DNA from 4 places in the Streptomyces sp. NPDC001157 genome. Region 4 is predicted to be linked to each of the others. Evidence: riboswitches for the same ligand, from Rfam matches in the RefSeq annotation. Region 4 holds a riboswitch; each other region holds the start of a gene.

Region 1 (7,623 bases), on a different contig from region 4:
GCCAGCAGTTACGCCGTCCATCTCACCGAGGACGACGAGCTGCTGCACCTGCACTGGGGCCCCCGGATCGCGCTCGCCGACGCCGAGGCACTCGCCGTCCGCCCGCTGCCGGACTACAGGCCCTTCGAGTCCCCGCTCGACGGACACGAGGAGTACCCGGTGGAGGGCGGCCCCCGCTTCGTGCGGCCCGCCCTGTCCGTGCGCACCGACGAGCGGCGCGGCACCGAGTGGCGCTTCGAGAGGTACGAGTCGGAGGGCGACCACCTCCGGCTGGGCTTCCGGGACGGTGGGCTTGCGATCACGCTGCACTACCGGATGCGGCACGACGTCGTGGAGCGCTGGGTGACCCTCGACAACGAGGGGCCCGCTCTGGAGCTGCTGCGGGCCGACTCCGCGACCTGGACACTGCCCGAGCGCGAGGAGTGGCGGCTGTCCCAGCTGCACGGCCGCTGGGCCGCCGAGTCCCGGCTGACCGCCTCGCTTCTCACCTACGGTGAGAAGATCATCGGCAGCCGCCGCGGCCACACCGGACACCAGCACCTGCCCTGGGTCGCCCTCGACACCGACGCCACGGAGGAACGCGGTGAGGTCTACGGCTGCGCTCTGGGCTGGTCGGGTTCCTGGCGGATCGCGGTGGCGCAACTCCCGGACGCGCGCGTGCAGATCACCGGCGGCGCCGGTTACGACGACTCCGGGCTGCTGCGCCTGGAGGCGGGGGAGTCGTACACCACCCCCGTCTTCGCCGGTCTGTGGAGCGACGGCGGCTTCGGCGGTGCGAGCCGCGCCTGGCACGCCTACCAGCGCGCCTACGTCATCCCCGACGCCGACCAGGACCGGCCGGTGCTGTTCAACTCCTGGGAGGCCACGGAGTTCGACATCTCCGAGGAGCAGCAGGGAACCCTGGCACGGCGGGCCGCGGCGATCGGCGTCGAGCTGTTCGTGGTCGACGACGGCTGGTTCGGCAAGCGCACCAGCGACCGCGCGGGACTCGGCGACTGGACGGTCAACCGGGACCGCTTCCCGAACGGCCTCAAGCCTCTCGCGGACTATGTGCACGCCCTGGGCATGCAGTTCGGCATCTGGGTCGAGCCCGAGATGGTCAACCCGGACAGTGAGCTCTACCGCGCCCACCCCGACTGGGTGCAGTTCCAGCCGGGACGCAAGCGGACGGAATTCCGCAACCAGCTCGTACTGAACCTGGCCCGGGAAGACGTCCAGGAATACCTCTGGGAGCAGCTCGACGCGCTCCTCTCCAGTGCCCCCATCGACTATGTGAAGTGGGACTTCAACCGCTGCTTCACCGACGCGGGCTGGCCCGGCGAGCCCTATCCGCAGCGCCTCTGGGTCGATCATGTCCGGGGACTGTACGCCCTGTTGGACCGGCTGCGGGCGGCCCACCCCGGTGTCGTCTTCGAGTCCTGCTCGGGCGGCGGCGGACGGATCGACCTCGGGATCATGAGCCGTACGGACCAGGTGTGGACCTCCGACAACACCGATCCGCTCGACCGGCTCGCCATCCAGCACGGCTTCAGCCAGATCCACCCTGCACGAGTGATGGCCGCCTGGGTCACCGACAGTCCGAACACCCAGCTCAATGGCCGGGTCAGCTCGCTGCGCTTCCGGTTCGTGAGCTCCATGGCCGGCGTACTCGGGGTCGGTGGGGACCTCACTCGGTGGAGCGACGAGGAGCTCGCCGAGGCCGGCGAGTGGGTGGCGCTCTACAAGGAGATCCGGCCGCTGGTGCAGCACGGGGACCTCCACCGGCTGCGGCCTCCGCGGGGCGGGCTGAGTGCGGTGCAGTACGTGCGAGGGGACGAGGCGGTCGTCCTCGCGTGGCTCCAGGCGCAGAGCTACGGCGAGCCCGTACCGGCGCTGCGACTGCGGGGCCTCGACCCGACAGCCTCGTATGAATGCCCCGAAACGGGCGAAATCCACAGCGGTGCCGTATTGCAGCATCACGGACTGCGTACCGGATTGCGTGGCGACCTCGATGCGGCAGTTTTCCGTCTGCGGCGCATCTGAGTCTTCTGTCCGGATTGGCGCTCCTTCTACCTCTTCATTCCAACTCGCCCCCGAATAGAGGATCCTGGAGTGGAGGCGCGTGAGGAGCGTCATATCCGTGACAGTGCGTGGCGCGTCATGTCCACGTAATTCACGTGCTTTACAAGGGCGTTTGACCGAGACGATCACCTCGGAATTCACGCAGGGTCACCTGGTTTTCTCTCAAGGGATCAATAGAAACGCATTCACGGGGAACCGTCACTTGTTCCTTTGCGTCTTGGTCGCTTACGTTCGCCACCAATCCGGACGGACGCCCAATCCTGCCGCCGCCCGGTGCCCGCACAACTCACCCGTGAACGGCAGGAGCGGGGGACCCACAGGTACAACCGCCTGTTCCGGTCTCCGGAACGGCTAGGGGTAAAGCCGCGTCGCATGCGCGGCCGGGCATCTCCAGCCCGAACCCGACAGCTCACCTCGCAGGCGCCGGAGAGGAATTCGTCATGCCCGCGAAGGGTAAGCACCGTCGCCCGAAGCCCCAGCGCTTCACTCGCTCCATCGCCGTCGCCGGAACCGGTGGCGCCGCACTCGCTCTCCCGCTCATGGGGGCCACCGGCGCCCATGCCGCCACAACCAAATCCGTTTCCGAGTCGGTTTCGGAAAAGGCCGTCCAGTCCCTTCCGGTCGCCGAGAAGAAGGCGGCTCAGAAGAGTGCCGCCGGCAATGCGGGCGTGCGGACTTATTCGGTGCGGGCCGGGGACTACCTCTCGAAGATCGCTGACGAGCAGCACGTCCACGGTGGCTGGCACAGGCTCTACTCGGACAACCGCCGGGCCGTCGGTGACGACCCGTCGCTGATCCACCCGGGCCTGAAGCTGACGATCGGCCGGAAGGCCGCGACGGACACCAGCAAGTCGTCCTCGTCCGCCCCGAAGGCGACCTCGTCCGCCGACAGGACGACTGCCACCAAGGCCTCGGACTCCGCCCCTACCGGCTTTACCCTCCCGGTGCTCGGTGCCACCGTCGGCACCGGCTACCACGTGCCCGGCAGCATGTGGTCGAGCGGCTACCACACCGGCGTCGACTTCGTCGTCCCGACCGGCACCTCCATCAAGTCCGTGGGCGCGGGCACGGTCGTCTCCGCGGGCTGGGGCGGCGCCTACGGCAACCAGGTCGTCGTCAGGCTCGCCGACGGCCACTACGCCCAGTACGGCCACATGTCCCAGATCTCCGTCTCGGTCGGCCAGACCGTGACCGCGGGTCAGCAGCTCGGCCTCTCCGGCGCGACCGGCAATGTGACGGGCCCGCACCTGCACTTCGAGATCCGCACCACGCCCGACTACGGCTCCGACGTGGACCCGGTCGCCTACCTCCGCTCGAAGGGCGTCGGCGTCGGCTGACGTCCCCCGAGAACCACCTGCCTGACACGCTGCCGAAGGCCGGACCTCGATCCCCGGGTCCGGCCTTCGGTGTGTCCGGCTGCGCTCGTGTTTGCCGTATTGCGTTCTTGTGGCGGGGCTGCACGGGGCGTCCGTATCGTCTCCGACGGCTCGACGGTCCGCTGGTGGAACAACGCGCGGCTCCCCCGCAACATTGCTGACGCGTCAACATCCCTGGTCGAAGGGTTATTCCGAGCTTGGTGAACACTTTAGAAGTGGCTTATCTCACCGCGCGTCAACCCTTTCCTACGGTCGCGTAGGTCACATTCGAAGGTGAATCATGGTCGATGTGGCAGACGATTCGAAGAGTGACAGCAGATCAGTGATCGGGTCGTACGTTGCGGTGGGGGACAGCTTCACCGAGGGCGTCGGCGACCCCGGCCCCGACGGGGCGTTCGTCGGCTGGGCCGACCGGTTCGCGGTGCTTCTCGCGGACCGGCGACCCGAGGGCGACTTCAGGTACACCAACCTCGCCGTGCGCGGCAAACTACTCGACCAGATCGTGGAGGACCAGGTACCGCAGGCCGTCGAACTGGCGCCGGACCTGGTCTCCTTCTGTGCGGGCGGCAACGACATCATCCGTCCCGGCACCGACCCCGACGAGGTCGCCGAGCGTTTCGAGCGGGCGGTCATCCGGCTCACCGAAGTCGCCGGCACGGTCATGGTGACCACCGGCTTCGACACCCGAGGCGTCCCCGTGCTCAAGCACCTGCGCGGCAAGATCGCCACCTACAACGGTCATGTCCGGGCCATCGCCGACCGGTACGGCTGTCCCGTGCTCGACCTGTGGTCCCTGAAGACCGTCCAGGACCGCAGGGCGTGGGACGGCGACCGCCTCCACCTCTCGCCCGAGGGGCACACGCGTGTGGCGCTCCGCGCCGGGCAGGTCCTCGGCCTCGATGTGCCGGCCGACCCCGACCAGCCCTGGCCGCCGCTCCCGCCGCGCGGCACCCTCGAGGTGCGACGGGACGACGTGCACTGGGCGCGCGAGTACCTGGTGCCGTGGATCGGCCGCCGGCTGCGGGGCGAGTCGTCCGGGGACCATGTCACGGCGAAGGGCGCGCTGTCGCCGGACGACATCAAGATGCGGATCGCTTCGGTGGCCTGAGAGCCGTCGGAAACGAGCCCCCGCCAAGTGCGGGGCTGAGAGCCTGTGTCTGAACCCCGGCCGGGACAGACACAGGCTCTCAGCGCTCCGCAGTCGTCAACGCCGCCCGCTCCAGCCCCAGTTCCCGGGCCAGCGCCTCGTCCACCCACTCCTGCGCCCGCGCCCGCGACACCGCACCGGCGTACGAGGTCAGCTGCACGGCGAGCCCGTCCAGCAGGGCGGTCAGGCGCAGGGCCGCGCCGTGCGGGTCCGGGCAGCGGAACTCGCCCGCAGCCACGCCCTCCGCGATGACCTCGGCGATCGCGGCCTTCCACTGCTTGTCGAGGTCACGCGTGACCTCCTGCAGCGCGGGCTCGCGCAGCGCCGCCGCCCAGCCCTCGATCCACAGCCGCCAGCCCTTGGCCTGGCCCGTCGGCGCGTACCAGCGCACCGCCGACCGCAAGCGCCGCAGCGCCGTCGTACGGCGGCCGAGAAGTTTGCGCAGCTGCGCGAGGTCGTCCTCGGCCGCGAAGGTGAACGCGGCGGCCACCAGCTTCTCCTTCGTGGAGAAGTGGTACAGCACCAGCGCGTTGCTCACGCCGAGTGCCGAGGCCACGTCGGCGATCCTGACCGCTGCCACACCCCGCGCCTCGATCTGCCCGATGGCGGCCCGCAGCAACTCCTCGCGCCGCTCGGCCACGCTCAACCGCACTCTCGCCACGCGGTCACCCTATTCCGTCACCGCTGACGGCGCCGGGCGAGGTCGGCACTCGGCGGGTTCGACACGGGGCGCGGTGTGAAACCGACCAAGGCGGGCGCGTGAGCGTCAGGAATGCATGGCCGCCCGGTCGGACTCGCTGCGCAGAACGCAGAATTCGTTGCCTTCGGGATCAGCGAGGACGGCCCAGCCCGAACCATCGGGGTTCCGGTGATCGGCGACGAAGGTGGCACCGAGGCCCAGCAGCCGGTCCACCTCCTGATCGCGGAAGGTCTCGGGGCGCAGACACAGATGGATCCGGTTCTTGATCGTCTTGGCCTCGGGCACCTGGTTGAAGTGCAACACCGGGCCCTCCGCCAGCAGCACCTGAGTCTCCGGGTCACCCGGTCCGACCTCCGGATGCAGCGGACGGCCCGTCACACTGCTCCAGAACCGGGCCAGCTCGTAGGCATCCGCACAGTCGATCGCCACGTTCTGCAGTACCGAGACCATGGCCGCGAGCCTTTCTGATCCGCACGCCGAATGCCACCGAATTACGCCCGATCCTGGGGCAGATGGCGCAGGCTTCCAGCAGCACTTTCGACATACCCGCAGTCGGCGTGCGAGATGACCCGCACAGAACGCCGGACCGCCCTCACCGGTACCAGCCGAAACGTTCCGCGATCACCGGCAGCCGGTCCGCGACGATGGCGTGCGCCGCCGCCCGCGGGGTCGTCCCGTCGGCCTCCGCGCGGGCCAGCATCTGCTCGGTCAGGGCGCGCATCGAGCGGCGGGTGTGGGCGAACGCCTCCTGAGCGTCCGGGCCGATGTCGCCGAACAGCGTCCACCACCACCATGCGTTCGTACCAGAGTTGACGACCACATCCGGCAGCACGGTCACCCCGCGCGCGGCCAACAGCTCCTCCGCCTCAGGCAGTACGGGCATGTTGGCCGCCTCGACGATCCAGCGGGCGGTGATGCGGTCCTGGTCGGCGGCGTCGATCGCGTACGAGACCGCCGCGGGCACGAGCACCTCCGCCTCGACCGCGAGCCAGGAGTCGCCGGGCAGTTCATGGTCGCCGGGGCGCAGGGCCGCACGGTCCACGGTGCCGTACGCGTCCCGCGCGGTGAGCAGCGCCTCGACGTCGAGGCCGGCCGGGTTGGCGATCGTGCCCTTGATGTCGGCGACGGCGACCACGGTGAGTCCCGCGCGGGCGAGGAAACGCGCCGTCGCCCCGCCCATCGTGCCCAGCCCCTGCACGGCGACCCGCGTCCCCGTGTACGGCACGCCCGAGCGGTCCAGGGCGGCCAACGCCGACTCGGCGACCCCGCACCCGCCGACCAGCTCGTCCAGCCCGATGCCGTCCACCTCGATCGCGAACGCGTCCGCGAGCCGCCGCCGCGCCGCCGCCTCGTCGTCGAGCAGCGGGTACACGGCCTGGACGGACGACACGAGCCCCGCCTCGGCCACCGCCCGGTCGACCACGTCCTGGCTGAGACCGAGGTCCTCACCGGTGGTCCAGAAGTCTTCGACGTACGGCTTCATGGCCCGCAGGTAGCGCACCAGGAGCGCATACGCCCCCGGGTCCTGGGGATCGCAGTCGATGCCGCCCTTGGCGCCGCCCAGGGGGACGTAGCGGCCCTCGGGGTTGTAGTGCAGCGCCTCCTTCATAGTCATCCCGCGCGCGAGGCCCGCGACCTCGTCCAAGGTGCAGCCCGCGCGCATGCGCAGTCCGCCGCTGGAGACGCCGCGCACCAGCCGGTCGACGACCAGGAAACCCTGGCGGCCGGTGAGGTGGTCGGTCCAGGTGACCGACATCAGGGGGGCGGTCATGCGATCTCCTCGCGAATGGGGATCAGGGGGGTGGCGGGGTGTCGAAGGTCCCCATTTACTGAATCGTCAGTCAGTATCGGAAGCGGGGGCACACCCTGTCAACGGGCGGATCGATCACCTCGGTGCCGGCAGGGCGACGGGAATGGAGGCCGACCGTCCGCGGTTCACCAAGCGGTAGGCAATCTTTGGGCTTTCCTTGGAATGAGCCCGCAGCGACCCGGACGACCCAGGTGTTGTCGCAGGAGCCGACCATAATGGAATGCCTCATCGACGCCACCTGGAGGTACCGTGTCCGGTTTCCGTTCCCTGAGCTCCGGGCTCCGTGCGCTGCAGCCCGCGGGCTTCGGCGCGGACCCGAGCGGTGAGCGCCTCGCGCGCATCCGCAGATCACCGCACTTCAAGGACGGCGTCTTCCAGAATCCCGGAGGCATCGCCCGGACCCGGCCCTCCGGCTCCACGCTGGACTTCGCGAAGGTCTTCTTCGACAAGGACGAGCGGCCCCGGCGCGCCCCCAAGGGCACGGTGCCGGTGCACCCCACGACGCTCGCCGACATCGCGAAGCCGCCGG
Region 2 (7,623 bases), on a different contig from region 4:
GGCCACGGGCGGCCACCACACCCTGAACTACGACGCGTACGCGGCACAGCACCATGCCGCCTACGACACCGGCGGGTACGACACGACCGCCTGGACCGCCGACTACCAGCCGCTCTCCGCCATCCCGCCGCAGGCCACCGGGCACGATGTGTCAGGCCAGTGGGATGCGAACGCCTGGCTGCAGCCCGACCATTCGGGCAGCCCCGCCGACCAGACCCAGCAGTGGGAATGGGGCACCCAGGCCTTCGACACCGGCGCGTACGACGCCACGCAGTGGAACTCCGAGAGCCCCGAGGCCGGCGACACCGCCGCGACCGCCGGACCCGCCGACGACTACGAGCAGCAGGCCGACCACGGTTCGTACGACGAATCCGTCCCGGACGGCGGCCAGTCGAACGCCACCGGAGAGCTGCCCGCGGTGGCCCCGCTCCTCGACGAGCAGGAAGAGGTCACGCCGGCTCCGGCGTCGCGCGCGGGCTCCCGCAGCGGGGCCCGTTCCCGCCGTCGCGCGCCCGCCAAGCGGTCCGCGCTGCTGACCATCGCCGTACCCTCGGCGTGTGTGATGGGCGTGGCCGGTATCGCCGCTGCCTCCGTGGGCACCTTCACCGGCGACAACGACACCTCGACGACGGCGTCGGACGCGCATGCGGTGAAACCATCCGCCGCCAACAACAAGCTGGACACCCAGATCCAGAGCCTCTCCGCCGGCGCCGACGACTTCGCCGACCGGGCCAGCCGTACGCAGGAACGCATCGACCTCAAGGCCCAGCAGGAGGCCGAGAAGAAGAAGGCGGCAGCGGAAGCGGCCCGCAAGGAGCGGCTGCGCCCGAAGTACGTCCTTCCTGTCACCCAGAAGGGGCTCAGCGCGTACTTCGGCCAGGCCGGCATCAACTGGATGTCCGTGCACACCGGCATCGACTTCCCGGTCTCGTACGGCACGACGGTGATGGCCGCGACCGACGGCACCGTCCGCACTCAGTGGAACAGTGCGTACGGGAACATGATGATAGTGACCGCGAAGGACGGCACGGAGACGTGGTACTGCCACCTCTCCAGCTATCGCGTCGCCTCCGGTACGACGGTGAAGGCCGGCACGCCGATCGCGTACTCCGGGAACTCGGGCAACTCGACCGGCCCGCACCTGCACTTCGAGGTCCGGCCGGGCGGGGGCTCGGCGATCGACCCGCTGCCGTGGCTGCGGAGTCATGGGCTCGACCCGACGTAGGAGACCTGGGGACTGCGCCCCCAGACCCCCGCTTCGGCCTGAACGGGCTCGTCCTCGAACGCCGGACAGGCTGTTGTAGCTACTCCTACAGCTTCTCCACCGGTGCATACCGCAGCAGCAGGCGCTTCGGCTTGGTGTCGCCGAAGTCGATCGTCGCCTCGGCGTTGCCGCCCGTGCCCTTCACCGCCACGACCGTGCCGAGGCCGAACTGGTCGTGTGTGACCCGGTCGCCCACGGCCAGCGAGACCACGGGCTTCTCGGAGGCCCGGCTCGTGGCGAAGCCGGACGCGCCCGATGCCGACGAGCGCGAGCGGGTGGACGACAAGGAGGCCGCCACGCCCGACGCCGGGCCGGAGGAGACCGGGGCAACAGCGCCCGTCCGCTTCCAGTCGACGTGTTGCGCCGGAATCTCCTCCAGGAACCGGGAGGGCGGGTTGTACGACGGCTGCCCCCAGGCGCTGCGCAGCGACGACCGTGTCAGATACAGCCGCTCACGCGCGCGCGTGATGCCGACGTACGCGAGCCGCCGCTCCTCCTCCAGCTCCTTGGCCTGGCCGAGGGCGCGCATGTGCGGGAAGACGCCGTCCTCCATGCCGGTGAGGAAGACCACCGGGAACTCCAGGCCCTTGGCGGTGTGCAGGGTCATCAGGGTGATGACTCCGGAGCCGTCTTCGTCCTCATCGGGGATCTGGTCGGAGTCGGCGACCAGCGCGACGCGCTCCAGGAAGTCGGCGAGCCCGGGAGACTCCTCGCCCTCGCCCGCCTCCTGTTCGAACTCCAGTGCCACGGCGGCGAGTTCCTGGAGGTTCTCGATGCGGGTCTCGTCCTGCGGGTCGGTGGAGGCCTGCAACTCGGCCAGATAGCCGGTGCGTTCGAGGATCGCCTCCAGGACGGTCGCCGGGCCCGCGCCGGACTCGACGATCGTGCGGAGGTCCTCCATCAGCGTGTTGAACCGCTTGACGGCGTTGGCCGACCGCGCGGCCATGCCGTATGCCTCGTCGACGCGGCGCAGCGCCTGCGGGAAGCTGATCTTCTCGCGCTGCGCGAGTGCGTCGATCATCGCCTCCGCGCGGTCGCCGATGCCGCGCTTGGGGACGTTGAGGATGCGGCGCAGCGGCACCGAGTCCTCGGGGTTGGCCAGCACCCGGAGGTAGGCCAGGACGTCCCGGACCTCCTTGCGCTCGTAGAAGCGGACGCCGCCGACGACCTTGTAGGGCAGACCGACCCGGATGAAGACCTCTTCGAAGACACGGGACTGGGCGTTGGTGCGATAGAAGACGGCGACGTCCCCGGCCTTCGTCTCGCCGGCGTCCGTGAGACGGTCTATCTCGTCGGCGATGAACTGGGCCTCGTCGTGCTCCGTGTCGGCGACGTAGCCGGTGATGCGCGCGCCCGCGCCCGCATTCGTCCACAGGTTCTTGGGGCGGCGGGACTCGTTGCGCTCGATGACCGCGTTCGCCGCGCTCAGAATGGTCTGCGTGGAGCGGTAGTTCTGCTCCAGCAGGATCGTCGTCGCGTTCGGGTAGTCCTCCTCGAACTGGAGGATGTTCCGGATCGTCGCACCGCGGAAGGCGTAGATCGACTGGTCGGCGTCGCCCACGACGCACAGTTCGGCGGGCTGGAGGTCGTACTCGTTCGGCGGTACGTCCTCGTCGTGCGCGCCGGTGCCGACGAGCTCCCGTACGAGCGCGTACTGGGCGTGGTTGGTGTCCTGGTACTCGTCGACCAGGACGTGCCGGAAGCGACGGCGGTAGTGCTCGGCGACGTCCGGGAAGGCGCGCAACAGGTTGACCGTCGTCATGATCAGGTCGTCGAAGTCGAGGGCGTTCGCCTCGCGCAGCCGCGACTGGTACATGGCGTAGGCCTGGGCGAGGGTCTTCTCGAAGCCGTCGGCGGCCTGGGCGGCGAAGTCCTCCTCGTCGATCAGCTCGTTCTTCAGGTTGCTGATCTTGGCGCTGAAGGACTTCGGCGGGTAGCGCTTGGGGTCGAGGTCCAGGTCTCGGCAGACCAGGGCCATCAGGCGCTTGCTGTCGGCCGCGTCGTAGATCGAGAAGGAGGAGGTGAAGCCGAGCTTCTTCGACTCCCTCCGCAGGATGCGCACGCACGCGCTGTGGAAGGTCATCACCCACATCGCGTTCGCGCGCGGGCCGACGAGCTGCTCGACGCGCTCCTTCATCTCGCCCGCGGCCTTGTTGGTGAAGGTGATCGCGAGGACCTGGCCCGGATGCACGTTCCGCTCGCCCAGGAGGTAGGCGATGCGGTGGGTGAGCACGCGGGTCTTGCCGGAGCCTGCGCCGGCCACGATGAGCAGGGGGGTGCCGGAGTGGACGACGGCGGCGCGCTGGTTCTCGTTCAGCCCGTCCAGGAGCGCGGCCGGGTCGATCGCCGGGCGGGGGGCGCCGTTGCGGTAGTAGGCCTCCCGGTCCGGGGGCACGTCGAACTTCCCGCCGAACAGATCGTCCGGAACCGGCTCCGGTCCGTGATCGTCCTCGGGCGGCGGCGGAGGGTCCTCCTCGTGCCCGCGGGGGGCCTGGAGGTTCGCCAGGAAGCTGTCGTCAAAGAGGCTGCTCATCGCTCTCCGAGTCTAGGGTGCCCCACTGACAGCCCGCCGCCGCCCTGAGAACATCGCGGGAATCCGCGGGCTCCCCGGGCCTCCCCGGCCTTAGAACCCCTGAATCTTCAGAACCCCCGAATCATCCAGAGCCGGCCACCCCTGTCGTCCGCTCTCCCTCCGAGAACGTGCCGTCACAGTCCGCAATCACCCAGGTCGAGAGGTAGAGGTTCACGCCCCAGGGGCTCCCCCGAGGACAGCCCCTCATGGACTACCACCCCCGAGCAGCAACCAGGTGGAAGCGGGCGGACGCCATCACTCCGGTTGAAATGCGCCCACGTCGCAGCAGATCCATCCGGATTGACGACTGCGCGCGGCTCCCTGACCAAAGGTCACGAAAACGTATCGGGCATATCGAACATCAACCTTCACAGAGGCCACACGAGTTGGCTACCGTTCCGGCAGGCCGCACGACCCCCACCGGCGAACGTCGCCGGGCCGCGCTGCCTCCGCCGAGTCCGGGGCGCCGCCGCGCATCCGGAGCCGGGGACCCACACCGACCTTGGGGTGAATCGGTCCTCCTCCCTTTCGGGGTACGGACCGTAGGGCAACCCTTCCGAACCACCCGCCCGAACCCGACAGCTAACTCGGTAGGCGGAACATGGAAGGAGTCGCCTCCCTTGGCGTCGCACCGCAAGTCGCGCCCCGCGGGTACACGCGTAGCAGGCATACGCACCCCCGCCCTCGCCACGGCCGCCCTCACCTCGGTGGCCCTGCTGTCCCAGTCGGCGAACGCCGCCCCCGCCGCCGACGGCAACCCCAGCCTCGAAGAAGTCGAGAAGAAGGTCGACGACCTCTACCGCCAGGCGGAGTCGGCCACCGAGAAGTACAACGCGGCCAAAGAGAAGACCACGAAGCAGCGCAAGAACGTCGACACCCTCCTCGACGACGTCGCCAAGCGCACGCAGAAGCTCAACGCGGAGCGGGAGCAGCTCGGTTCCTTCGCCGCGGCCCAGTACCGGACGGGCGCCGCCGCCCCCGACACGGCGACCTTCCTGCTCGCGGACTCCCCGCAGGACTACTTCGACCAGACGCAGCTGATGGGGCGGCTGACCTCACGTCAGAAGAGCGCGGTCGACGACTACTTCACCGAGCAGTCCGCGACGATGACGAAGCGCCAGGAGGCGTCCAAGAGCCTTCAGACGCTCACCGAGACGCAGAGCGACCTGCAGACCGCCAAGTCCACGGTGCAGAAGAAGCTCTCCGACGCGCGCGAACTGCTGTCGAAGCTGACCGCCGAGGAGAAGGCGCGGCTCGCGGCGATCCAGAAGCAGAAGGAGGAGGAGGCCGCGCGCAAGGCCGCTGAGCTGGCGAAACAGCAGGCGGCGGCGGAGAAGGCCAAGGAAGAGGCCGCGGCCCAGGACAGCGGCTCCTCCTCGGGCTCGGGATCCACCTCCACCAGCGACTCCTCGTACGCCACCAAGGCCGAGAAGGCGCTCGCCTTCGCCCGTGCGCAGATCGGCAAGCCGTATGTCTGGGGCGCCACCGGCCCCGGCTCCTACGACTGCTCCGGCCTCACCCAGGCCGCCTGGAAGGCCGCGGGCGTCGACCTCCCGCGCACCACCTACGACCAGGTGAACGCCGGCACCACGGTCTCCCTCACCGACGCGCAGCCCGGCGACCTGATCTTCTTCTACGACGACATCAGCCACGTCGGCATCTACATCGGCAACGGCATGATGATCCACGCCCCGAAGCCCGGCGCGTACGTCCGCGAGGAGTCGATCTACTACGGCGGCGCATCGATCATCCACAGCGTGGTGCGGCCGGCCTGAGGCACCGGAGAGCAGTGCACGCGCGCGTGCGGGGCAGTTTGCGAGGCACGCGCGCGTGGCCCGTCCCCAACCCGCGCGGCACTCCCTAGCATCGGCCCCATGTCCGTCCCGACCTTCCTCCGCGCCTGGTGGGCGCAGCGTTCGCCGGCGGCCGGGGCCGCCGTGCTGGCGACCGGCATCGTGTCGGTCGGGCTGCATCTGACGGGGTACGAGGCGCTGTCGCGGGTCGTCCTGGGCCTGGCCTGTGTCGCCTGGGCGGTGCTTGCGGCGGGCTTCGGCGTCCGTCTGGTGCGGGAACCGGAGAGGTGGCGGGCGGAGGCGGGGACGCCGGGGGCGCTGACCGCCGTGGCGGCGACCGCCGTGCTCGGGACCCGGTTCTCGGCCCTCGGGCGGCAGACCCTCGCCGAGGCCCTGCTCGCGCTGGCGGCCGTGCTGTGGCCATTGCTGCTGGTGCAGGTCGCACGGCACTGGCGGCGTCGTATGCCGGGCGGGGTGTTCCTGTGCTGCGTGGCCACTCAGGGACTCGCGGTGCTCGGCGCCACGCTCGCCGGAGCCCAGGCGACGGCATGGCTCGCCCGTGCGGCACTCGTGCTGTTCTGGCTCGGGCTCGTCCTCTACGGCTGCGCGCTGGCCCTCTTCGATCTGCGACAGGTGACGGAAGGGCTGGGCGACCAGTGGGTGGCGGGCGGCGCGCTCGCCATCTCGGCCCTCGCCGGATCGGAGCTCGTCGCGGCGGACAGCGCGCGCCTGTACCTCTGGAACGACGACGACCGCGGCGTCCTGCGCGCCGTCACCCTGGCGCTGCTCGTGCTCGACCTGGCCTGGTACGCCGTACTGCTCGTCGCCGAGGCGGTGCGGCCGCGGCGCGGCTACGACGTGCGGCGCTGGGCGACCGTTTTCCCGCTGGGGATGACGGCTGCGGCCGTGCTGTCCGTCGCCGCCGCCCTCGACGCCCCGCGACTCGAAGGGCCCGGGGAGGTACTGCTGTGGATCGCGGTGGCGGCCTGGCTGGCCGTCGCCGCGGGCGCCGTGGCCGCGGCCCGCGCCGGCATCAGGTCCAGAGCACCGCGATGAAGACGTTCGCCGTGGTGAGCAGGCCCACCAGTCCGAACAGGCTCTTGTCGATCTTCTCGTCGTCCCGCTTCACATAGACCAGGCCGAGGATCACGATCAGCAGGGCCAGCTTCACGCCGATCTTGATGTTGTTGACGTGATGGTCGTCGGCCTGGTTGAGGCCGACCAGGATCGCGCCGGTGACCAGCATCGTCAGCGCGCCGTGCAGCATCGCCGGGACGAAGCGGGCCTCTCCGCGGCCCATCGCCTTCATCTGGGTGAGGAAGCCGCCGAGGAGCGCGGCGATGCCGATGATGTGCAGGCCGACGAAGAGATGGATGAGTACGTCCATGGGGCCGGAGCTTAGACAGGGGCCCATGGGGCGCCCGACACCGACCCGTCCTTCACAGGTGGCCCCTGCATATATGCGGCCCGTAGCACTCCGCCACCCACCCGTGTTCCGGAACGGCCACATCGGTCAGCGCCCTGCGTGAAGTCGACGGCGCGAGTCCTGGATCACGCCCGCATACGGTCACTCGGCGATCCGCCCGGGGCACTTCCGCACATCGCGTTACCGAGCCGACACAGACAGGTTTAGCGTCCTCCACCAGGTGACCGGCTCCCCACCGCCGCCCGGGCCAGGGGCGGCAGTCGGCCACCACCGCCGAGAAGGTCCGGCGGCGGCCCGCTCCCCCTGTGCAGGCCGCCGCCGGACGCGTAAACCGCCCCGGAACGGGTGGTCGTACGAAAGGACGGGCAGTCCACGTGGCAGCGCACCGCAGGCCCAGTCGGCGCTCGTTCAACGGCAGTTCGGCCCGGACGGCGTTCACGATCGCCGTGGCGGGCGCTGCGACCGCGACGGGCTTCGACGGGACCGGGCACGCCGAGCCGGACCTGACGCCGACGCAGGTCAGGGCCGAGGTGGACAAGCTGTACCAGGAGGCTGAGGCCGCCACCGA
Region 3 (7,623 bases), on a different contig from region 4:
AGTCAGTACTGATCAGGGTCGATCGCACTGATCAGTACTTGAACGCGGCCGTGAAGTCCGTCCAGCTCTCGGGGGAGAGGAGCAGGGCGGGCCCGGCCGGGTCCTTGGAGTCGCGCACGGCGAGCAGCCCGGCCCAGGGGCCGGAGCGCGGCCGCGCCGTCTCGACGCAGTTGTTCGCACCCGTGCTGTAGCTGCTGCGCTGCCACCGCACGCCGTGCAGATCGGTACTGGAAGGTACGTTCCGAGGCAGTGCTGACATGGTGCCTCCTTACGCGCCGTCACCTATCCCGGCGATGTAATCCAACGAGTCCTCGGGCGAAAGGGCGTGGATCTGAAGGGCGTTGAAGGCCTCGGTATAGGCCCGGAGGTCTTCTTTCCGTTCGAGGTAGAGGCTACTCGTCAAGTGGTCGAGAACAACCACATCCAGATCGGAAGTGCTCGAAAATGAGAAGATTACGAAAGGGCCGGTGACACCGACATGTGCCCCGGCAGCGAACGGCAGTACCTGAAGCCGTACTTGAGGCAGACGCGCCGCCTCCAGGAGTCGTTCGAGCTGCTGCTCCATGACGCCGGGGCCGCCGATCTCCCGGCGCAGCACCGCCTCGTCCAGTACCGCGCTCAGCTCCAGCGGCGGATCCGAACGCAGCACGTCCTGCCTGGCCAGCCGTACCTCGACCAGGGCGTCGAGCCGTTCGTCGTCCAGTCCGCCGACCGCTGCCCGGGTCACCGCGCGTGCGTATGCGGGCGTCTGCAGAAGGCCGGGCACGACAGACGTCTCCAGCGTGCTCATCGCGCTCGCCTGGGATTCCAGACTGATGAAATCGCGGTAGGTCGGCGGTAGTACCCCGCGATAGGCGTGCCACCAGTGATGTCGGCCGCCTCCCTCGTCGGAGCCCGCCAACACCAGCAGCAACTCACGGAGTTGGGCGTCCGCCACGGCGTAGGCGTCCAGGAGTAACCGCACATCGGCCGGTTTCACCCCGCTGGCGCCGGTCTCGATCCGGCTCACCTTCGACTGGTGCCAGCCCACGAGCCGGGCGGCCTCACCACTGGTGAGCCCCGCGCTCGTGCGTAACGCACGCAGTTCGGCGCCCAGTTTCCGGCGGCGCACCGCGGGACCGTGTTGCATGCGCTTCTCCTTACTCCTTCCGTGCCACCCAAATACGGTCTCTCGTCGCAGAGTTCACCGCTTTGAGCGACAGATATATGCATATCTTGGTGGATCGCCACCCGTGACGGGCGCGGTAATGGCAGTCTGGCGACGAAGCACCAGTCCGGGACCGTACTCGAACCATCCGCTCCGTGTCGGACTCCGGTCCCGTGGGAAAGGGACGACCGCGCCATGGCAGACCATTTGGAAGCATCCGTCACTCTGCCGAGCGATCCCGCCTCGGTCTCCGCGGCCCGCGGCTTCGTGGTCGGCACGCTGGCCGAGTGGGGGCTGCCGGCGGACACGGAAGCCGCCGAGACCATCCGCCTCATCGTCTCCGAACTCGCCACCAACGCCGTACAGCACACCTTCGGTCAGTCGCCCACCTTCACGGTGGACATCGACCTCCACCGTGACGAGCAGCTCCGCATCGGTGTCACCGACAGCCACCCGCGGTTCCCGAAGCGCCTGCCCGCCGCCGTGCAGCAGGACAACGGCCGGGGCATGGTGATCATTCGCTGGCTGGCCGCCGAATGCGGTGGCCGACTGCATGTCCGCCCCACCCGCGAGGGCGGCAAGACGGTCACCATCGAACTCCCGTGGACGGTACCGGCCCAGCCCATGACGGCGGCGGGGCAGCAGGAGCCGTAGTCGCTCAACCGTGCCGCGCGACAGCGCCCGGGGCGCGTTTGCCGTCGATACCCAGCGGTGCCGGGGCTGTGATGCCGTGTCAGGCCCCGCGGGGGCGACGGCATGGCAAGGTCGCCGTCGCCCCCGCGGGAGAGTCAGCTGACCCGGCCGTACCAGACGCTGGAGGTCCAGATCTTCTGCAGCTTTACGACGTCCCCGGTCTTCGGGGCGTGCCAGATCTTCCCCTTCCCGGCGTAGATGCCGACGTGGTAGACGTTGGAGCCCGAGTGGAAGAACACAAGGTCTCCGGCCTTCCGGCTCTTCGCGGAGATGTGCCGGGTCTTGTTGTACTGCTGGGCCGCCGTACGGGGCAGACTTTTGCCCGCCTTCTTGAACGAGTACAGCGTGAGCCCTGAGCAGTCGAACCGGCGCGGTCCCGTGGCGCCCCACTTGTACGGGGAACCCTTTTTGGAAGCCGCGATCTCGAGTGCCTTCGTCGCCAAGGGGGCCGCCGAGGCGTCGGAGGCGACACCCGGGACCACGATGGAGCCGCCCACGGCGGCGAGGGTGAGAGCCGAGGCCGTACCGGCCCGGACCATCAGCGACGGGACACGATTGAGCGCAGTCATGCGCAACCCTTCGTCAGCCGCCTGTGAAGGATGACCTGTCGGATTCGGGCTGGCGAAGTTGCCCGGCCGCTGCTGCGGCTTCACCCCAAGGGCTGCTCGACCCGGTCATGGCGTGACCGTTCCGGCGACCCGTCTAGCTTGGGTCCTCCACTCCTGCCGATCCACTCCTGTCGACCGGTCATCCGGGCGGCGGCAGGACTCGGCGTCCGCACGGATCGCCCCGCCGCTGCGGCGGGGGCTTGTCGTCAGACAGGGATCTTCACCCATACAAGTCCGAAAATCCCAATGGAACCGGGGGTTTGTGTCGTTACTCACCACTCACCCGTTCGGGTGGACACCCCTGTGTTCGAGGGAGTGTTGGGGGGTCCGAGGAGGCTCGGACCAGCACCGGAGCACGATATTCCGCTCTTCGGGCAGGCGCGTTGCGCAACCCTGACGGTCGCGAAAAAGGAGCCGCGACTACGCCGAATGGGGGTACCTCATCTGGTCCGTTTCAACTCCGGTCCGGACGCTCCGCCGACAGGGCGGAGGGCCCGGACCGGTCGTACGTGCGTCAACTGTCGGACTGCGGGGGCACCGTGACCCGGGCGGTGCGCCGCTCCCCGTCGAGCACCCGCAGAGCGCGCCCCAGCGTCGGAGCGTGCAGTTCGGTCTCGCCCCGCTGGTGCATCAGCGCCAGGGCGTCGCGCAGCTGGGCCGCCTTGCTCACCAGCGCCTGCGCGGCCCGCAGTCCGCGATAGGTGTCGCCGTGCTGCGCCGGGTTGATGCGGCCGAGCAGGTCGACCACGTCGAGGTAACGGTCGATCAACTCGCCCTCGGCGCGAGTGAGGGCGGGCAGCGGCGGAAGTTCGGGTGGGAGCACCGGCCGCTCACCGCCCGGTGGGCGGGGCGAGGGTGGACTTGCGGCTCGGGACGATCCGGTCCACCAGGCCGTAATCCACGGCTTCCTGGGCATTGAGGATCTTGTCCCGTTCGATGTCCGCGCTGACTTGCTCCGGGCTGCGTCCCGTGTGCCGCACGAGCATCTCCTCCAGCCGGGCCCGCATCCGGCCCAACTCCTCGGCCTGGATGGCCAGATCGCTGGTCTGTCCCTCGATGGGCTCGGCCAGGAGCGGCTGATGGATCACCACGCGGGCACCCGGCAGCGCGAACCGCTTGCCCGGCGTGCCCGCCCCCAGCAGCACCGCGGCGGACGAGCCGGCCTGCCCCAGGCAGATCGTCTCCACGTCGCAGCCGACGTATTGCATCGTGTCGTAGATCGCCGACATCGCGGTGAACGAGCCGCCGGGGGAGTTGATGTAGAGCGAGATGTCCTGGTCCGGAGCCTGGTACTCGAGGTGCATGAACTGGGCCATCACATCGTTCGCCGAGGTGTCGTCGATCGGCGTCCCGAGAAAGACGATCCGCTCCTCCAGCAGCTTGGAGTACGGATCCATCGTCTTGGTGCCGGAGCTCGTGCGCTCGGTGAACTCGGGCAGGACGTAACGGGCGGACGGTCGGGTCATCGGTACCCCTCCTTCTGCGTCTGTAAAAAATGTACAGGACGTACATGACGTTGCGATGGGGGCGGATTCTGGTGATCAAGCCAAATGCCCAGGTCGGAGGCGGTTTTCGCTGTTCGCCGAGGGCGGATCTCTCACAACTTTCTCTACGAACTTTCGTTTGGCTGGCCGGGCGGACCAGGGGAAAATGCCTGTGATGTGAAGTCCGGTCGGGTGGATGGTTGCGGTCGTCTCGTAGCGGGTGGCGCTCATTCGCTCGTGGCCATGGGCAGTGTCGCCATCCCCAAGCTCAGGTCGGGGAGTTACTTCCCGCACTGGCTGCTGGAGCGGCGCCGGCGGGCCGAACAGGCCCTCATCTCGGTGGTCGCCACCGCCTGCCTGCTGGGCGTCTTCACCCGCCGAGTCGAGAAGCTCGCCGAGTCCCTGGGCGTCACCCAGCTGTCGAAAACCGCCCTCTGGATGCCGGCCCCTACGCGTTCGCCCCGGTCGATGCCCTGCCCCAGAAGGTCCGTGAGGGCGGCCGCATCATCAACGTCCACGCGCTCATCGCGGTGGGCGTCAACACGGACGGACACCGCGAGATCCTCGGCCTGGACGTGGCCACCGCCGATGACGGCGCAGGCTGGCCGGCCTTCCTACGCTCCCTGATCGCCCGCGGCCTGTCCGGCGTCCAACTGGTCATCTCTGACGCGCACATGGGCCTGGTCGACGCGATCGGCGCCACCCTGCCCGGCGCGAGCCGGCAGCGATGTCGTACTCACTGCGCCCGCGTGCTGCTGAGCCAGTGCCCAAGTCGGCCCAGCCCTGGGTGCGGGGGAACGAGTCATGCCGAGCGCGCAGGCCAGCGGTCCTCTTGCAGGACCGCGGAAAACATAACGGGGGGCCGGCGTGATCCGGTCCATCGATCCTGCGCCAGTGACCCCCATGATCGTGAGGGCAGCGCCCGTATTCCATCCTGCACGCGCCGCGCCAACTCGCCGATCAATACGGCCTCGCTCTTGAGGAGTTGTGCCCGTCCGGGCGACTGCCGTCGCTGCCGGAAGTGGTCCGGGCCGTGCCGGACCTCGAACATCGCACCTGGTCACGTATGCCTGGCGGGATGTTGCTCGGCGTGGTCGCCTGCGCCATGCGGGATCACGCAGTGTCTCCTCTTGCAAAGCCCGGCGCCGGTCGCGGACGGCCGTTCTCGGCCACGCACTTGGACGGGTCGCCATGCAGTCGTGACGTCCAACGACAGGTGGCCACGGACAGCAACAAGACCGCCGGTGAGCAGGGTGTGTTCAATGACGGTCGGCCAGTTCGCTCAGAGACGGTCGGCCACTGCAGCCCCGACTTCGTCGCGAGCGTGGAGCCGCCGCCTGGCACGGGTCGAATGTTGCCGACTGCGGCTCTCGGCAGCGGCTCGGGCAGGAGCTGAGGAACCTTGGGGCCGTTGCCGCAGGTACGTCATGTCCGAACGTCGTCGGGCCTCTGCGTGGGCTTGTCGGTCGTCTTCGTGGCCAGCCGGTCTGCGGCACCCAGGTAGGCCGCCCATGCAAGGAACAGGATCTCGACGCCCGCGGCGATGCCCGCGGTCCGGAAGTTCCCTGAACCTGTCGAAGGAGTGCCCAGCAGCACCGGGATCTCCCCCCGGGGATCGACAGTGACGGTGACGGTCTGGCCGGTCTTCAGGCCGTCCCCGGACACCTTGCCCGGCAACGGCTGTCCCGACGGATCGGCCAACTGCGCGACGTGAGATGGCGGATCGGCACCCTGGTCGACTCAGTACACGTCGGTCACCGTCGCCCGCTCCTGCCGGCCTCGGGCGTGCAGCGCCCTCTCGTCCAGGCCCGAGCAGGTCTGGTACGTCACGACCACCGCAGCGATGGGCACCACGATCATCGCCAGGACGCCCCAGCCCTTGGACCAGCCCTCAAGCTCCTCCATGTCCGGCACCATCAGCGCGAGGAGAAGGAACGCCAGGAGATAGAGCACGGGATACACGAGCAGCGCCAGCCAGATGCTCTGCGTGACGTGCAGCAGGATGCCACCGCCACCCTCAAGGCCCAGGAACACGACCGTGGAGCCCACCAGGAACAACGTGGCCAGGCCCAGCAGGCGCGCCCGCCTCGGTATTCGCCCGGCCACAACACCCCCACCACCGAAATGTTCCGCGTCACCGCGCCACCCAGAGGCGCGATCGACTCCCTTTCGCGTCCCTCGTTCAACGTCACTCGAACAGTGCGCCATCGACCCCGGTGGCATCAAGTGGATTCGACTCAGGGGCCCATGGCGAAGGCGCCCCGCACTGGCCAACCATCATCGCGAGTGGCAACTATCACTGCGAGTCACGGCAGTCACAGACACGCTAGATGCGGACGCATCACCGAGTTGCGTGATGCTGAAGAGGCTCCGGTGCAGTTGCCGTGCGATTTGCCGGATTGGCGCGAGACAGTGAGTACTCGCACCGGGCTTCGGATCGCGCTGCCCGCCGGGCTCGCCGCGCGACCTTTACGGCTCTGTACACCGGGCTGCAGAGAGAATGCGCAGAATGCGGGAACGGCACAGTGCCCGTTGTACAGCTCTGTCGGCCGAGGGGCACGAGAGGCCGACGGGATACGGAGAACGGGCGGGCCTTTCGGGCCCGCCCGTCGGATGTCCTTGGTCAGGCCCAGCAGCCGTTGACGGTCGCGGCGAGGCCGTCTTCTGCGTGGCGGATGTCGGTCGTCTTGGCGGTGGAGCCGTTCTCGATGAAGGAGAAGATCTTCCACTGGCCGTCGGAGCCCCGGGTGAGCCCGCTCAGCGCTATCGCGCCGGTCAGGGTGCCGGTTTTGGCCATCACCTTGCCGACGGCGCACTTGGAGTCCGGTGTGTCGAAGCGGTCCAGCGCGGTGTCGAGCGTGGAGCCCGCCTCGCCCGCGACCGGCAGGCCGTCGATGACGGGCTGCAGGATCATGCTGTTTCGGGGGTCGGCGTCGGTCTCCAGGATCTGGGCGACGGTCTCGGCGGAGATCCGGTCCTCGCGGGAGAGCCCGCTGCCGTCGTAGAGCTTGAAATTCTCCAACGAGATGCCGTAGTTCCGCAGCACCTCGGTGACCACCTCGGAGCCGGCCTCGAAGGTGGCGGGGCGGCCCGTGTGCAGGGCGGTCATCCGCAGCAGGGACTCGGCGATCTGGGCGTCGCTCTTCTTGAGCATCCGGTGGACGGTGTCAGCGACCGTCGGGGACTGGTGGACGGCCAACGGGAGGGCCTGGCCGGGGTGGACCGTACCGCGAGTGATGCTGCCGGTGACGGTCAGGCCGTTGGCGGTGAGCTGCTTGGCGAAGACCTGGCCCGCGTCGAGCGAGGTGTCCTGGGTGAAGTTCTCGTCGACCGAGAGCGCGCGCACCGGCGGGATGACATCGGTGAAGTAGCTCGGATCCCAGCCCTGGGCCAGGGCGGGCTCCGGGAAGAGGCTGTCGTCCACCTGCACCTGGACCGACTTCACCCCGGCGTACTGCAGGTGGGAGACCACGTCGGCGGCCATGGAGGTCAGGTCGGCGGTGCTCAGCAGCCGGTCGCCGCCGCCCACAAGCGTGACGACGCCATCGTTGTAGAGGGCCCTGGTAGTGAAGCGGTGGTTCGGGCCGAGGACGGTCAGCGCGGCGGTGGCGGTGGCCAGCTTGGCGTTGGAAGCCGGCATCAACACGGTGTCCCCGTTGTGGTTCCACACCGTCTTGCCGCTCGCCTCGTC
Region 4 (7,623 bases):
GGGACTGGGGACGCGACGCCGCCCCCTACCCGCACCCCTGGCCACCGCCCTTCACCACCGTCGCATGGCGGCTGAGCCACCTGAGCGAGATGCTGACCCTCCGTGCCGATCACACGGCAGGCACCCACAGCCTCACCCGGGGCGACTACCTCGTCAGCGGGGACGCGACAGCGGCCGCCGCCGCTTTCGACGCCGGTGCCACGGCCTGGCGGGGGGCACTGCTGAGCAGCGGCGACGCGGCGCTCGACACGGTCGGCCACTGCACGTATCCGCACGGCAGCGACCCCCAAGAGCCGTTCGTCGACATCGTGTGGTGGGTCAATCAGGAGGTCCTGCACCACGGGGCCGAGATCGCCCTGCTGCGCGACCTGTACCGCGCGCGAAGGCCCTGACCGCGCCCGCGCCGCGGGTCACGGCGCGGGGACCAGCCCCAGCTGCTGGGCCCGCAGAACCGTGCTGATGCGGTCGCGGGTACCGAGCTTGCGGTAGATCTTCTCGACGTGCTTGTGGACCGTACGGTCCGAGATGCCGAGCCGCCGGCCGATCGCGGCCGCGGTCAGGGCGTCCGTGAGCAGGAGCAGGACGGTCATCTCCCGGGGGGTGAGCGGGCAGTCCGCGGCCGCCGGTCCGTCGGCGGTGTCCGGGGCGGCCGTCCGCTTCCAGCGCTCCAGGAGCTGCCGTTGCTGCTCGACCGCCGCCAGCAGCGGCTGCAACTGCCGGGCCGTGCGGACGTGGTCGTCGGTGAAGTCCGTGCCGGAGCGGTAGATCATGCATCCGGTGATCGGCGTCGTCGTCTGGGGCAGAGGGACGGCCAGCACATGGTCCGCGTCCATGATGTCGCCGATCAGCCGCGCGGTCGGGCTCGCGGACCATGCGGCGCCGGCCGCCTCCCGTGCCGTGAGGGGAGTCCTGTCGGGCCCGCCCGCGTAGTGGTCCGCGAACGGAAAGCCCGCGCGCAGCAGGCCCAGGTCCTCGTCCCCGAGCTCGTCGAACTCGACGGCGACCTCGGACGGCATGCCGACGGTGCCCTCGGCCTCGTTCCAGTCGTCGAGCTTGTAGATCAGGGTCTCGCCGCCGCACAGGCCGGGCAGGGCGCTCGCCAGCAGCGGCCACAGCTGCTCCGGCTCGCGTTCGTTGAGGGCGGCGACGGCCACCGACAGCATGCGTTCGTGGGCCCCGCCCGGCACCTGTGCCACGTGCTTCTCCGCTCGTCCGCCGCGTACGCAGTTGTACCCATACCGGCGACGCCGTCCACTGCTCCAGACTGCATGCGAGCACCCTCGAACAACAACGACGTTCTCGGATCCACTCCAGCACATCGGCGCTACGGCAGCCGCAGCGGGGGAGCCCGGCGCCTGGGGAGGACGCCGGGATCCCACGCCGTGCGGGGCCGCCGGCGCGGGGGACCGGCGGCCCCGCACGGCTCACTCCGACGCGGGCGGGCTCGTACGCATCGCATCGGAGATCGACTTGACGCCACCGTGCGCGGTGAGGCCCCCGTCCACCGGAATCTCCGCCCCGGTGATGAACGACGACTCGTCGGACAACAGGAAGACCACGAGCGGTGCGATGTCGTCGACGGTTCCGCTGCGGCCGAGCGGGGTCTCGCGGATGGTCGTCTCACGGAACGCGGGCGTGGCTGCGGCCGTCATCTCGGTCTCGATATAGCCGGGGTGGACGGTGTTGACGCGGATGCCCCACGGCCCCAGCTCCATCGCGGCGATCTTCGACACCCCGCGCAGGGCCCACTTGCTCACCGTGTACGCCACCGGGTAGTAGCCGGTGAGTGCCGCGGACGAGCCGACGTTGACGATCGACGAGCCGGGCGGCATCAGCGGGGCGAGGTGCTGGATGCCGAGCAGCGGGCCGGTCGTGTTCACCGCCTGGACCTGCGTGAAATCCTCGGGGCGCACCTCGCCCAGCCGCTCGCGCCGGATGATGCCCGCGTTGTTGACCAGGCCGTGGATCTCCCCGTACGACTCCTTCAACTCGGCTGCCAGCGCCGCCCAGTCGCTCTCGCCGCTGACGTCGAGCTGTCGGCAGTCGCCCTCGGGCCGCACGTCGGTGGCTACCACCCGGGCGCCGGCCCGGGTCAGCGCCTCCGCCTCGGCGGCACCCTGACCCCGGGCGGCCCCGGTGACGACCACGACCTTCCCGGCCGGCCGCCGTGTGTTCTCGTTGCTCACCCGGCCATCCTTCATCACCGAGCCAGCCTGAGCTCGTACTCCGGGTGGATCCTCCGCATGTACCCGGTGTCGTCGCGACTGCGCACCCCCGACTCCACGTACAGCCGGTGCAGCCGGTCGAGCGCGTCGTGATCCAGCTCCACACCCAGGCCCGGTCCGCTCGGGACCGCCAGTCGTCGGCCGCGTTCCACGGGTAGTGCGTGTCGCAGGAGTGGTCGAGATTGGGGATGGCCGCCGCCACCTGGGCCATGGCGGCGAGGCTGATGCCCAGGTGCGGGTTGGAGTGCATGGACAGGGCCAGCCCGAACGCCTCGCAGACGGCGGCCAGTTCACGGGTGCGACGCAGTCCGCCCCAGTAGTGGTGGTCGGTGAGGAGCACCTGCACGGCGTTCTGCTCGACGGCGGGCTTCAGATGCTCCCAGGCGATCACGCATCGCGGGAACCGGCGCTCCCGGAACCGGAGCCACAGGCGGCCGTCCCGGATGCGATCCCCGCGGCGGCGAGGGCGGCGGCGAGGCGGCGATTTCGCCGGCGATCACCCACGAGCACCTTCGCTTCATATCCATGAACTGACGTCATGAATCTAGATGGGAGGGCTCAAGCGGAGTGCCTTGACGAACAACGAGGAGGCCGCCGACTTCCGTCGGCGGCCTCGCAGTTCATCGAACTGTTGGTGGCAGGACTCGACCGGAGTCCCTGAACTCACGCGGGACGTACGGCGATACGCACTGCGGCTTCGCCGGCGTAGTGGACCGGGTCCTCGCGGATGACCGCGCCCGGGCCGGGCGCGTGAATCATCAGGCCGTTGCCGGTGCACAGGCCGACATGGCTGAAGTTGTCGTTGAAGAAGATCAGGTCTCCGGGGCGGCTCTCGGCCAGCGGAATCACCGTGCCTGCGCTCGCCTGCTCGTACGTGGTGCGTGGCAGGGTGACCCCGGCGGCCCGCCAGGCGGCCTGGGTGAGCCCGGCGTTGTCGTACGACTCCGGCCCGACCGCACCCCACAGACACGGCCTGCCGATCTGCGCACGGGCGAAGTCGATCGCCCTGTCGGCCTTGGTGATGACGGAGGTGCCGGCAGCGAGCGCGCCCGTGTCGAGGACGGACGGCTGCGTGGTCCATCCCCCGGCCTGGGGTATGCCGGTGTCGAGCACGGATGGCTGGGTGCGCCAATCCTCGACCGCGGTGGTGCCGGGGTCGAGGGTGGAGGGCTGTGTACGCCAATCCCCGGCAGGGGTCACGCCCGTGTCGAGCACGGACGGCTGCATGCGCCACTCCTCGACCGCGGGTACGCCGGTGTCGAGCACGGACGGCTGCATGAGCTGCTCACCGGCCGGGGGCATGCCCGTGTCGAGGACCGTCGGCTGCTGCAGTCGCCATGCCTCCTCGGTCGCCAGGCGGGTCTGTTCCGCCTGGTCCTGCCAGGGGAGCTGGGCCGGCAGGGCCTGGGCGGCCGGGCGCGGCGCGGAGGTCTGCCGGGCGGTGTACCGGTACAGCAGCTCGCTGGCCGCAGCGATCTTGCGCTGGTTCTGCTCCTTGAACTTGCGCAGGGAGGACTGCCTCGACTCGGGGGCCGCCGCGGGCAGGGCGGGGGCGGCCTCCTGGCGGGGCTGTGGAACGGCGGGGAGCGCGGCCGTGGGGCCGACGGTCAGCTCCGCCACCGGCCGACGGGGCTCCGCGGAGGGCAGCTCGGCCACGGGCCGGACGGTCGCCTCCAGCTCACGGGCGGTGGCACGGCTGTCCGCCGGGCGCGCGGGCCGGGGCTCGGCCTGGCGGGCCGGCATGCGGTCGGTGGGCAGCACCGCGGGAACCGTCGGACCCAGGGAGGCACGCGCTCCGTCGAACCACCGCCGGGACACCGAGTCGAGTGCCGGGTCCGAGCGGCCGCGGTCGCGGGCCGGCGCCGCCGGCGGCCGCGCTCCCATCAACTGGGCCCGGGTGAAGTTGAAGTTGCCAGTGTCGGACTCGGCCTGGTCGTAGAGGCTGCTCACCCGCTGCCGGACGGCTTCACGGCTGGGGCCCTCGTCGCCCGTCGTCGGTGCGGCGTCGGCGGTCTGCGAGAACAGGGCCACCGAGGTGAGGGCAGCGGTCGCGAGAGCGGAATTGCGCATACCAGGAAGGCCGAAGCCTGCGGTGCGCGATGGTCGATCCGGCGCCATGGGAGCCGTACTCCTTCCGTACTCCGCCTACCGAGTTAGCTGTCGGGTTCGGGCGGTGGGTTCCGGAAGGCATGCCCTACGGCCGCTGCCCTGGCGGGCGGTTGGGCCGATTCACCCCGTCGTTCGGTTGGGTCCCCGGTTCCGGCTGCCACAGGGCGCACCGGATTCGGCGGAGGCCGCGCGTCCCGGCGGGGTTCGCCGGAGGAACTCGTGCGGCCTGACGCCACGCTAGCCAACTTGTGCGGCTCGTGTGAAGGTTGAAGGCCGGAATGTCCGATACGCTTTTGTGACCTTCGTCGTGACGTGCCGTCAGATCCGTGTGTTGTGCACACAGTGGATCCGAACGGCAACCGTCCGTCGCGAGCGGGCCGCGTCAGGGCCGCGGGCCCTCGCTGCGAGCCTCACGCTCGGCATCGCGCTTCTTGATGCGCGCCGCCTCCTTGCGGACCTCCGCCTGGGTGGCGCGCTCCTTCTGCAGCCACTCGGGCTGTTCCTGCTTCAGGGCCTCGATCTGCTCGGTGGTGAGCGCCTCGGTGATCCCGCCGCGGGCAAGACCCGCGATGGAGACACCCAGCTTCGCCGCGACCACCGGACGGGGATGGGGACCATTGGCCCGCAGCTCGCGCAGCCACTCGGGCGGCTCGGCCTGGAGCCGGTCGAGCTCGGCTCGTGAGACGACACCCTCCCGGAACTCGGCGGGGGTGGCATCGAGGTACACACCCAGCTTCTTCGCCGCGGTCGCGGGCTTCATCGTCTGGGTGCTCTGGTGCGACTTCATGCCGTCCAGGGTATCGAGCGTGTTCGAGACCTCCGACCACGGCCGGTAGCCTGGCCTGGTGACAGGCTCGGAAGAATCCCAGACGTTCCGGCTTGCGTACGTCCCGGGGGCGACGCCCGCCAAGTGGGTGCGGATCTGGAACGAGCGCCTGCCCGACATCCCGCTGAACCTCCTCGCCGTACCGGCCGCCGGGGCATCCGACGTGCTGCGCGGGGGCGAGGCCGACGCGGGACTCGTACGGCTGCCGGTCGACCGCACGTTCTTCAGCGCGATCCCCCTCTACACCGAGACGACGGTCGTCGTCGTCCCCAAGGACCACGTGATCACGGCGGCGGACGAGGTGACCGTCGCGGACCTCGCGGACGAGGTCGTCTTCCACCCCCTCGACGACGTCTTCGACTGGGACCGGCCGCCGGGCGAGCCCGCCTTCGAGCGCCCCGCCACCACCGAGGACGCCGTGGAACTCGTCGCGGCGGGGGTCGGCCTCCTGATCGTCCCCCAGTCGCTGGCCCGTCTGCACCACCGCAAGGACCTCACCTACCGGCCGCTGGCGGACGGCCCCGAGTCGAGCGTCGCGCTGGCGTGGCCGGAGGGGGCGACCACGGACCTGGTCGAGGACTTCATCGGCATCGTCCGCGGCCGCACGGTCAACAGCTCCCGCGGCCGCAAGGCGTCGACACCGGAAACCAAGGGCACGGCAGGGGGCAGGACCGGCGGCACGGCCGGCGCCCGGCGCAAGCCCGCGGCGGGGAAGGTGACCGGGAAGACGGCCGGGAAGTCGACGGGGCGCAACCCGAGGGCCGGATCCGACGTCTCCAAGGGCGCCAAGCGCAGGAAACCCCGCCGCGGGGCATAGCCGCCCTCGGGGCGGCCTCGCCCCGTTCCGACCATCCGGTGGGGAGATGGACGGGAGGCGGGGAGTCTTGCTTCGCAAGGGGGTGCGGTGCGCAGGCGGCGCCTCGGACCGGCTGCGTGCTCACGGACCGTGGGGCGATCCGGCCGACCGTGGATACGAGCGGCCGCGCGGCGGACTGTGGCGGGTGGCGGCGTTCGTCGGGCGCACGCTGCGGGGCGAGTGGCAGGGCATCGTGGTCGATCCGGTGCGGCAACTCAGACGTCGTGGGCTGCGCGCACTGTTCCTGGCGTTCCTGGCCGCCTTCGGTGTCGTCTTCTTCCATGCGCTGGCGCAGCGGCCGGCCGGTGCGGTGGCGGTGCGGCTGCTCGGCGGCGTCAAGGGCGACCTGCCGTTGTGGCTGGCCCTGCTGCGGACGCCGGTGTCGCTGTACGTCCCGGCCCTGGACCTGCCCGTGTGGGGAGGGATCACGAGCCTGTTCCTCGCGTTCGCCCTCGCCGAGCTGACCCTCGGCCGGGCCAGAACGCTCGCCATCTCGTACGCGACCACACTCGCCGGCACCCTCATGGTGCGGGTGATGCTCGCGCTCGGGCCGGGCTGGGGCGGGCTGGGTCTGCCGCCGAGCATCGGTCAGGTGCTGGACACGGGACCCTCCGCCGCCGTCGTGGGTCTGTTCACCTATCTGTCCGTCGTCCGGCGCGCACCCATCGTGTTCGCCCTCACCGGCGGGTCGATGGTGTGGGAGTCGATTGCCGTACCCAATCTGGCGGGCCGTGAGCACCTGATAGCGGTCGCCACCGCGATCGTCCTGGCGCTGTTCGCCGAACGCGGCCGCAAGCAGACGTCCGCCCGGCCCCTCCTTCCGGCGGGCCGAGCGGAATCGGCGCGGTCGGGGGCCGAGCACCCGTGCCCGGACGATCACGTCGCGGTGGGCTGAGCGCCGCCGGTCCTGTTCATTCATCCACCCGTGGCGGCGTGTGCGCACCGTGAGGGGAGTGATCCTGGCTTATCTTCGCCACGAAATCCGACATCCGGAGTAAATATGAATAAAACGGATGAACTGGTTGATGTGGCGAAGGAAGTGGCGCTCGTCGCCCCGGCCGGCCGGCCGGGGAGCCGCGTCCCCGCACGGCCCCTGCCCGTCGTCATCGTCACCGCCGCCGCCTCGGTGGCGGTCCTCTCCCTCACCGGCGTCGGATGGCTGAACCAGCCCGCCGTCGCGGCCTGGCGCACGGTCTGTCTGGCCATCACCGTCCAGGCGCTGCCCTTCCTTCTCCTGGGCACGGTCCTGTCGGGGGCGATCAACGCGTTCGTACCGGCCGACCTGTTCACCCGGATCCTGCCCCGCAGGCCCGCACTCGCCGTCCCGGTGGCCGGCGTCGCGGGGGTCGTCCTGCCCGGGTGCGAATGCGCCTCGGTGCCGGTGGCGAACAGCCTGATCCGCCGCGGTGTCACTCCGTCCGCCGCGTTCGCCTTCCTCCTCTCCGCCCCCGCGATCAACCCGATCGTGCTCACCGCCACGGCCGTCGCCTTCCCGGGAAACCCCGCCATGGTCGCCGCCAGGTTGCTGGCCTCTCTCGTCACCGCTGCCGTGATGGGCTGGCTGTGGCTCTGGCTGGGACGCGAGGAGTGGCTGCGACCGGCCGTCC

Evidence for each region. Region 4 has a riboswitch for cyclic di-AMP ahead of ACWDAG_RS11730 (NlpC/P60 family protein). Riboswitches for the same ligand answer to the same signal wherever they lie in the genome.
Region 1: another riboswitch for cyclic di-AMP. It lies ahead of ACWDAG_RS01220 (M23 family metallopeptidase); the one in region 4 lies ahead of ACWDAG_RS11730 (NlpC/P60 family protein).
Region 2: another riboswitch for cyclic di-AMP. It lies ahead of ACWDAG_RS25555 (NlpC/P60 family protein); the one in region 4 lies ahead of ACWDAG_RS11730 (NlpC/P60 family protein).
Region 3: another riboswitch for cyclic di-AMP. It lies ahead of ACWDAG_RS29510 (C40 family peptidase); the one in region 4 lies ahead of ACWDAG_RS11730 (NlpC/P60 family protein).

What each region holds. Positions count from the first base shown of each region.
Region 1 is NZ_JBSFJW010000001.1:277,477-285,099, reverse strand. It holds gene ACWDAG_RS01225 (alpha-galactosidase) at 1-2,022, shown strand, start outside; cyclic di-AMP (ydaO/yuaA leader) riboswitch at 2,339-2,497, shown strand; gene ACWDAG_RS01220 (M23 family metallopeptidase) at 2,502-3,398, shown strand; gene ACWDAG_RS01215 (SGNH/GDSL hydrolase family protein) at 3,760-4,545, shown strand; gene ACWDAG_RS01210 (TetR/AcrR family transcriptional regulator) at 4,625-5,245, opposite strand; gene ACWDAG_RS01205 (VOC family protein) at 5,351-5,734, opposite strand; gene ACWDAG_RS01200 (Glu/Leu/Phe/Val dehydrogenase dimerization domain-containing protein) at 5,877-7,055, opposite strand; gene ACWDAG_RS01195 (MBL fold metallo-hydrolase) at 7,344-7,623, shown strand, end outside.
Region 2 is NZ_JBSFJW010000015.1:124,830-132,452, forward strand. It holds gene ACWDAG_RS25545 (M23 family metallopeptidase) at 1-1,225, shown strand, start outside; gene pcrA (DNA helicase PcrA) at 1,311-3,797, opposite strand; cyclic di-AMP (ydaO/yuaA leader) riboswitch at 4,277-4,448, shown strand; gene ACWDAG_RS25555 (NlpC/P60 family protein) at 4,457-5,611, shown strand; gene ACWDAG_RS25560 (tellurite resistance/C4-dicarboxylate transporter family protein) at 5,711-6,685, shown strand; gene ACWDAG_RS25565 (hypothetical protein) at 6,663-7,016, opposite strand; gene ACWDAG_RS25570 (NlpC/P60 family protein) at 7,430-7,623, shown strand, end outside.
Region 3 is NZ_JBSFJW010000020.1:99,006-106,628, reverse strand. It holds gene ACWDAG_RS29525 (DUF397 domain-containing protein) at 32-259, opposite strand; gene ACWDAG_RS29520 (helix-turn-helix domain-containing protein) at 269-1,129, opposite strand; gene ACWDAG_RS29515 (ATP-binding protein) at 1,343-1,801, shown strand; gene ACWDAG_RS29510 (C40 family peptidase) at 1,936-2,409, opposite strand; cyclic di-AMP (ydaO/yuaA leader) riboswitch at 2,413-2,546, opposite strand; gene ACWDAG_RS29505 (hypothetical protein) at 2,963-3,271, opposite strand; gene ACWDAG_RS29500 (ATP-dependent Clp protease proteolytic subunit) at 3,279-3,914, opposite strand; partial or broken gene ACWDAG_RS29495 (transposase) at 4,185-4,725, shown strand; gene ACWDAG_RS29490 (hypothetical protein) at 5,358-5,633, opposite strand; gene ACWDAG_RS29485 (hypothetical protein) at 5,673-6,038, opposite strand; gene dacB (D-alanyl-D-alanine carboxypeptidase/D-alanyl-D-alanine endopeptidase) at 6,556-7,623, opposite strand, start outside.
Region 4 is NZ_JBSFJW010000005.1:262,704-270,326, reverse strand. It holds gene ACWDAG_RS11750 (DinB family protein) at 1-392, shown strand, start outside; gene ACWDAG_RS11745 (LuxR C-terminal-related transcriptional regulator) at 411-1,196, opposite strand; gene ACWDAG_RS11740 (SDR family NAD(P)-dependent oxidoreductase) at 1,425-2,186, opposite strand; partial or broken gene ACWDAG_RS11735 (enolase C-terminal domain-like protein) at 2,201-2,619, opposite strand; gene ACWDAG_RS11730 (NlpC/P60 family protein) at 2,889-4,295, opposite strand; cyclic di-AMP (ydaO/yuaA leader) riboswitch at 4,352-4,525, opposite strand; gene ACWDAG_RS11725 (DUF5997 family protein) at 4,717-5,121, opposite strand; gene ACWDAG_RS11720 (LysR family substrate-binding domain-containing protein) at 5,180-5,977, shown strand; gene ACWDAG_RS11715 (hypothetical protein) at 6,045-6,911, shown strand; gene ACWDAG_RS11710 (permease) at 7,017-7,623, shown strand, end outside.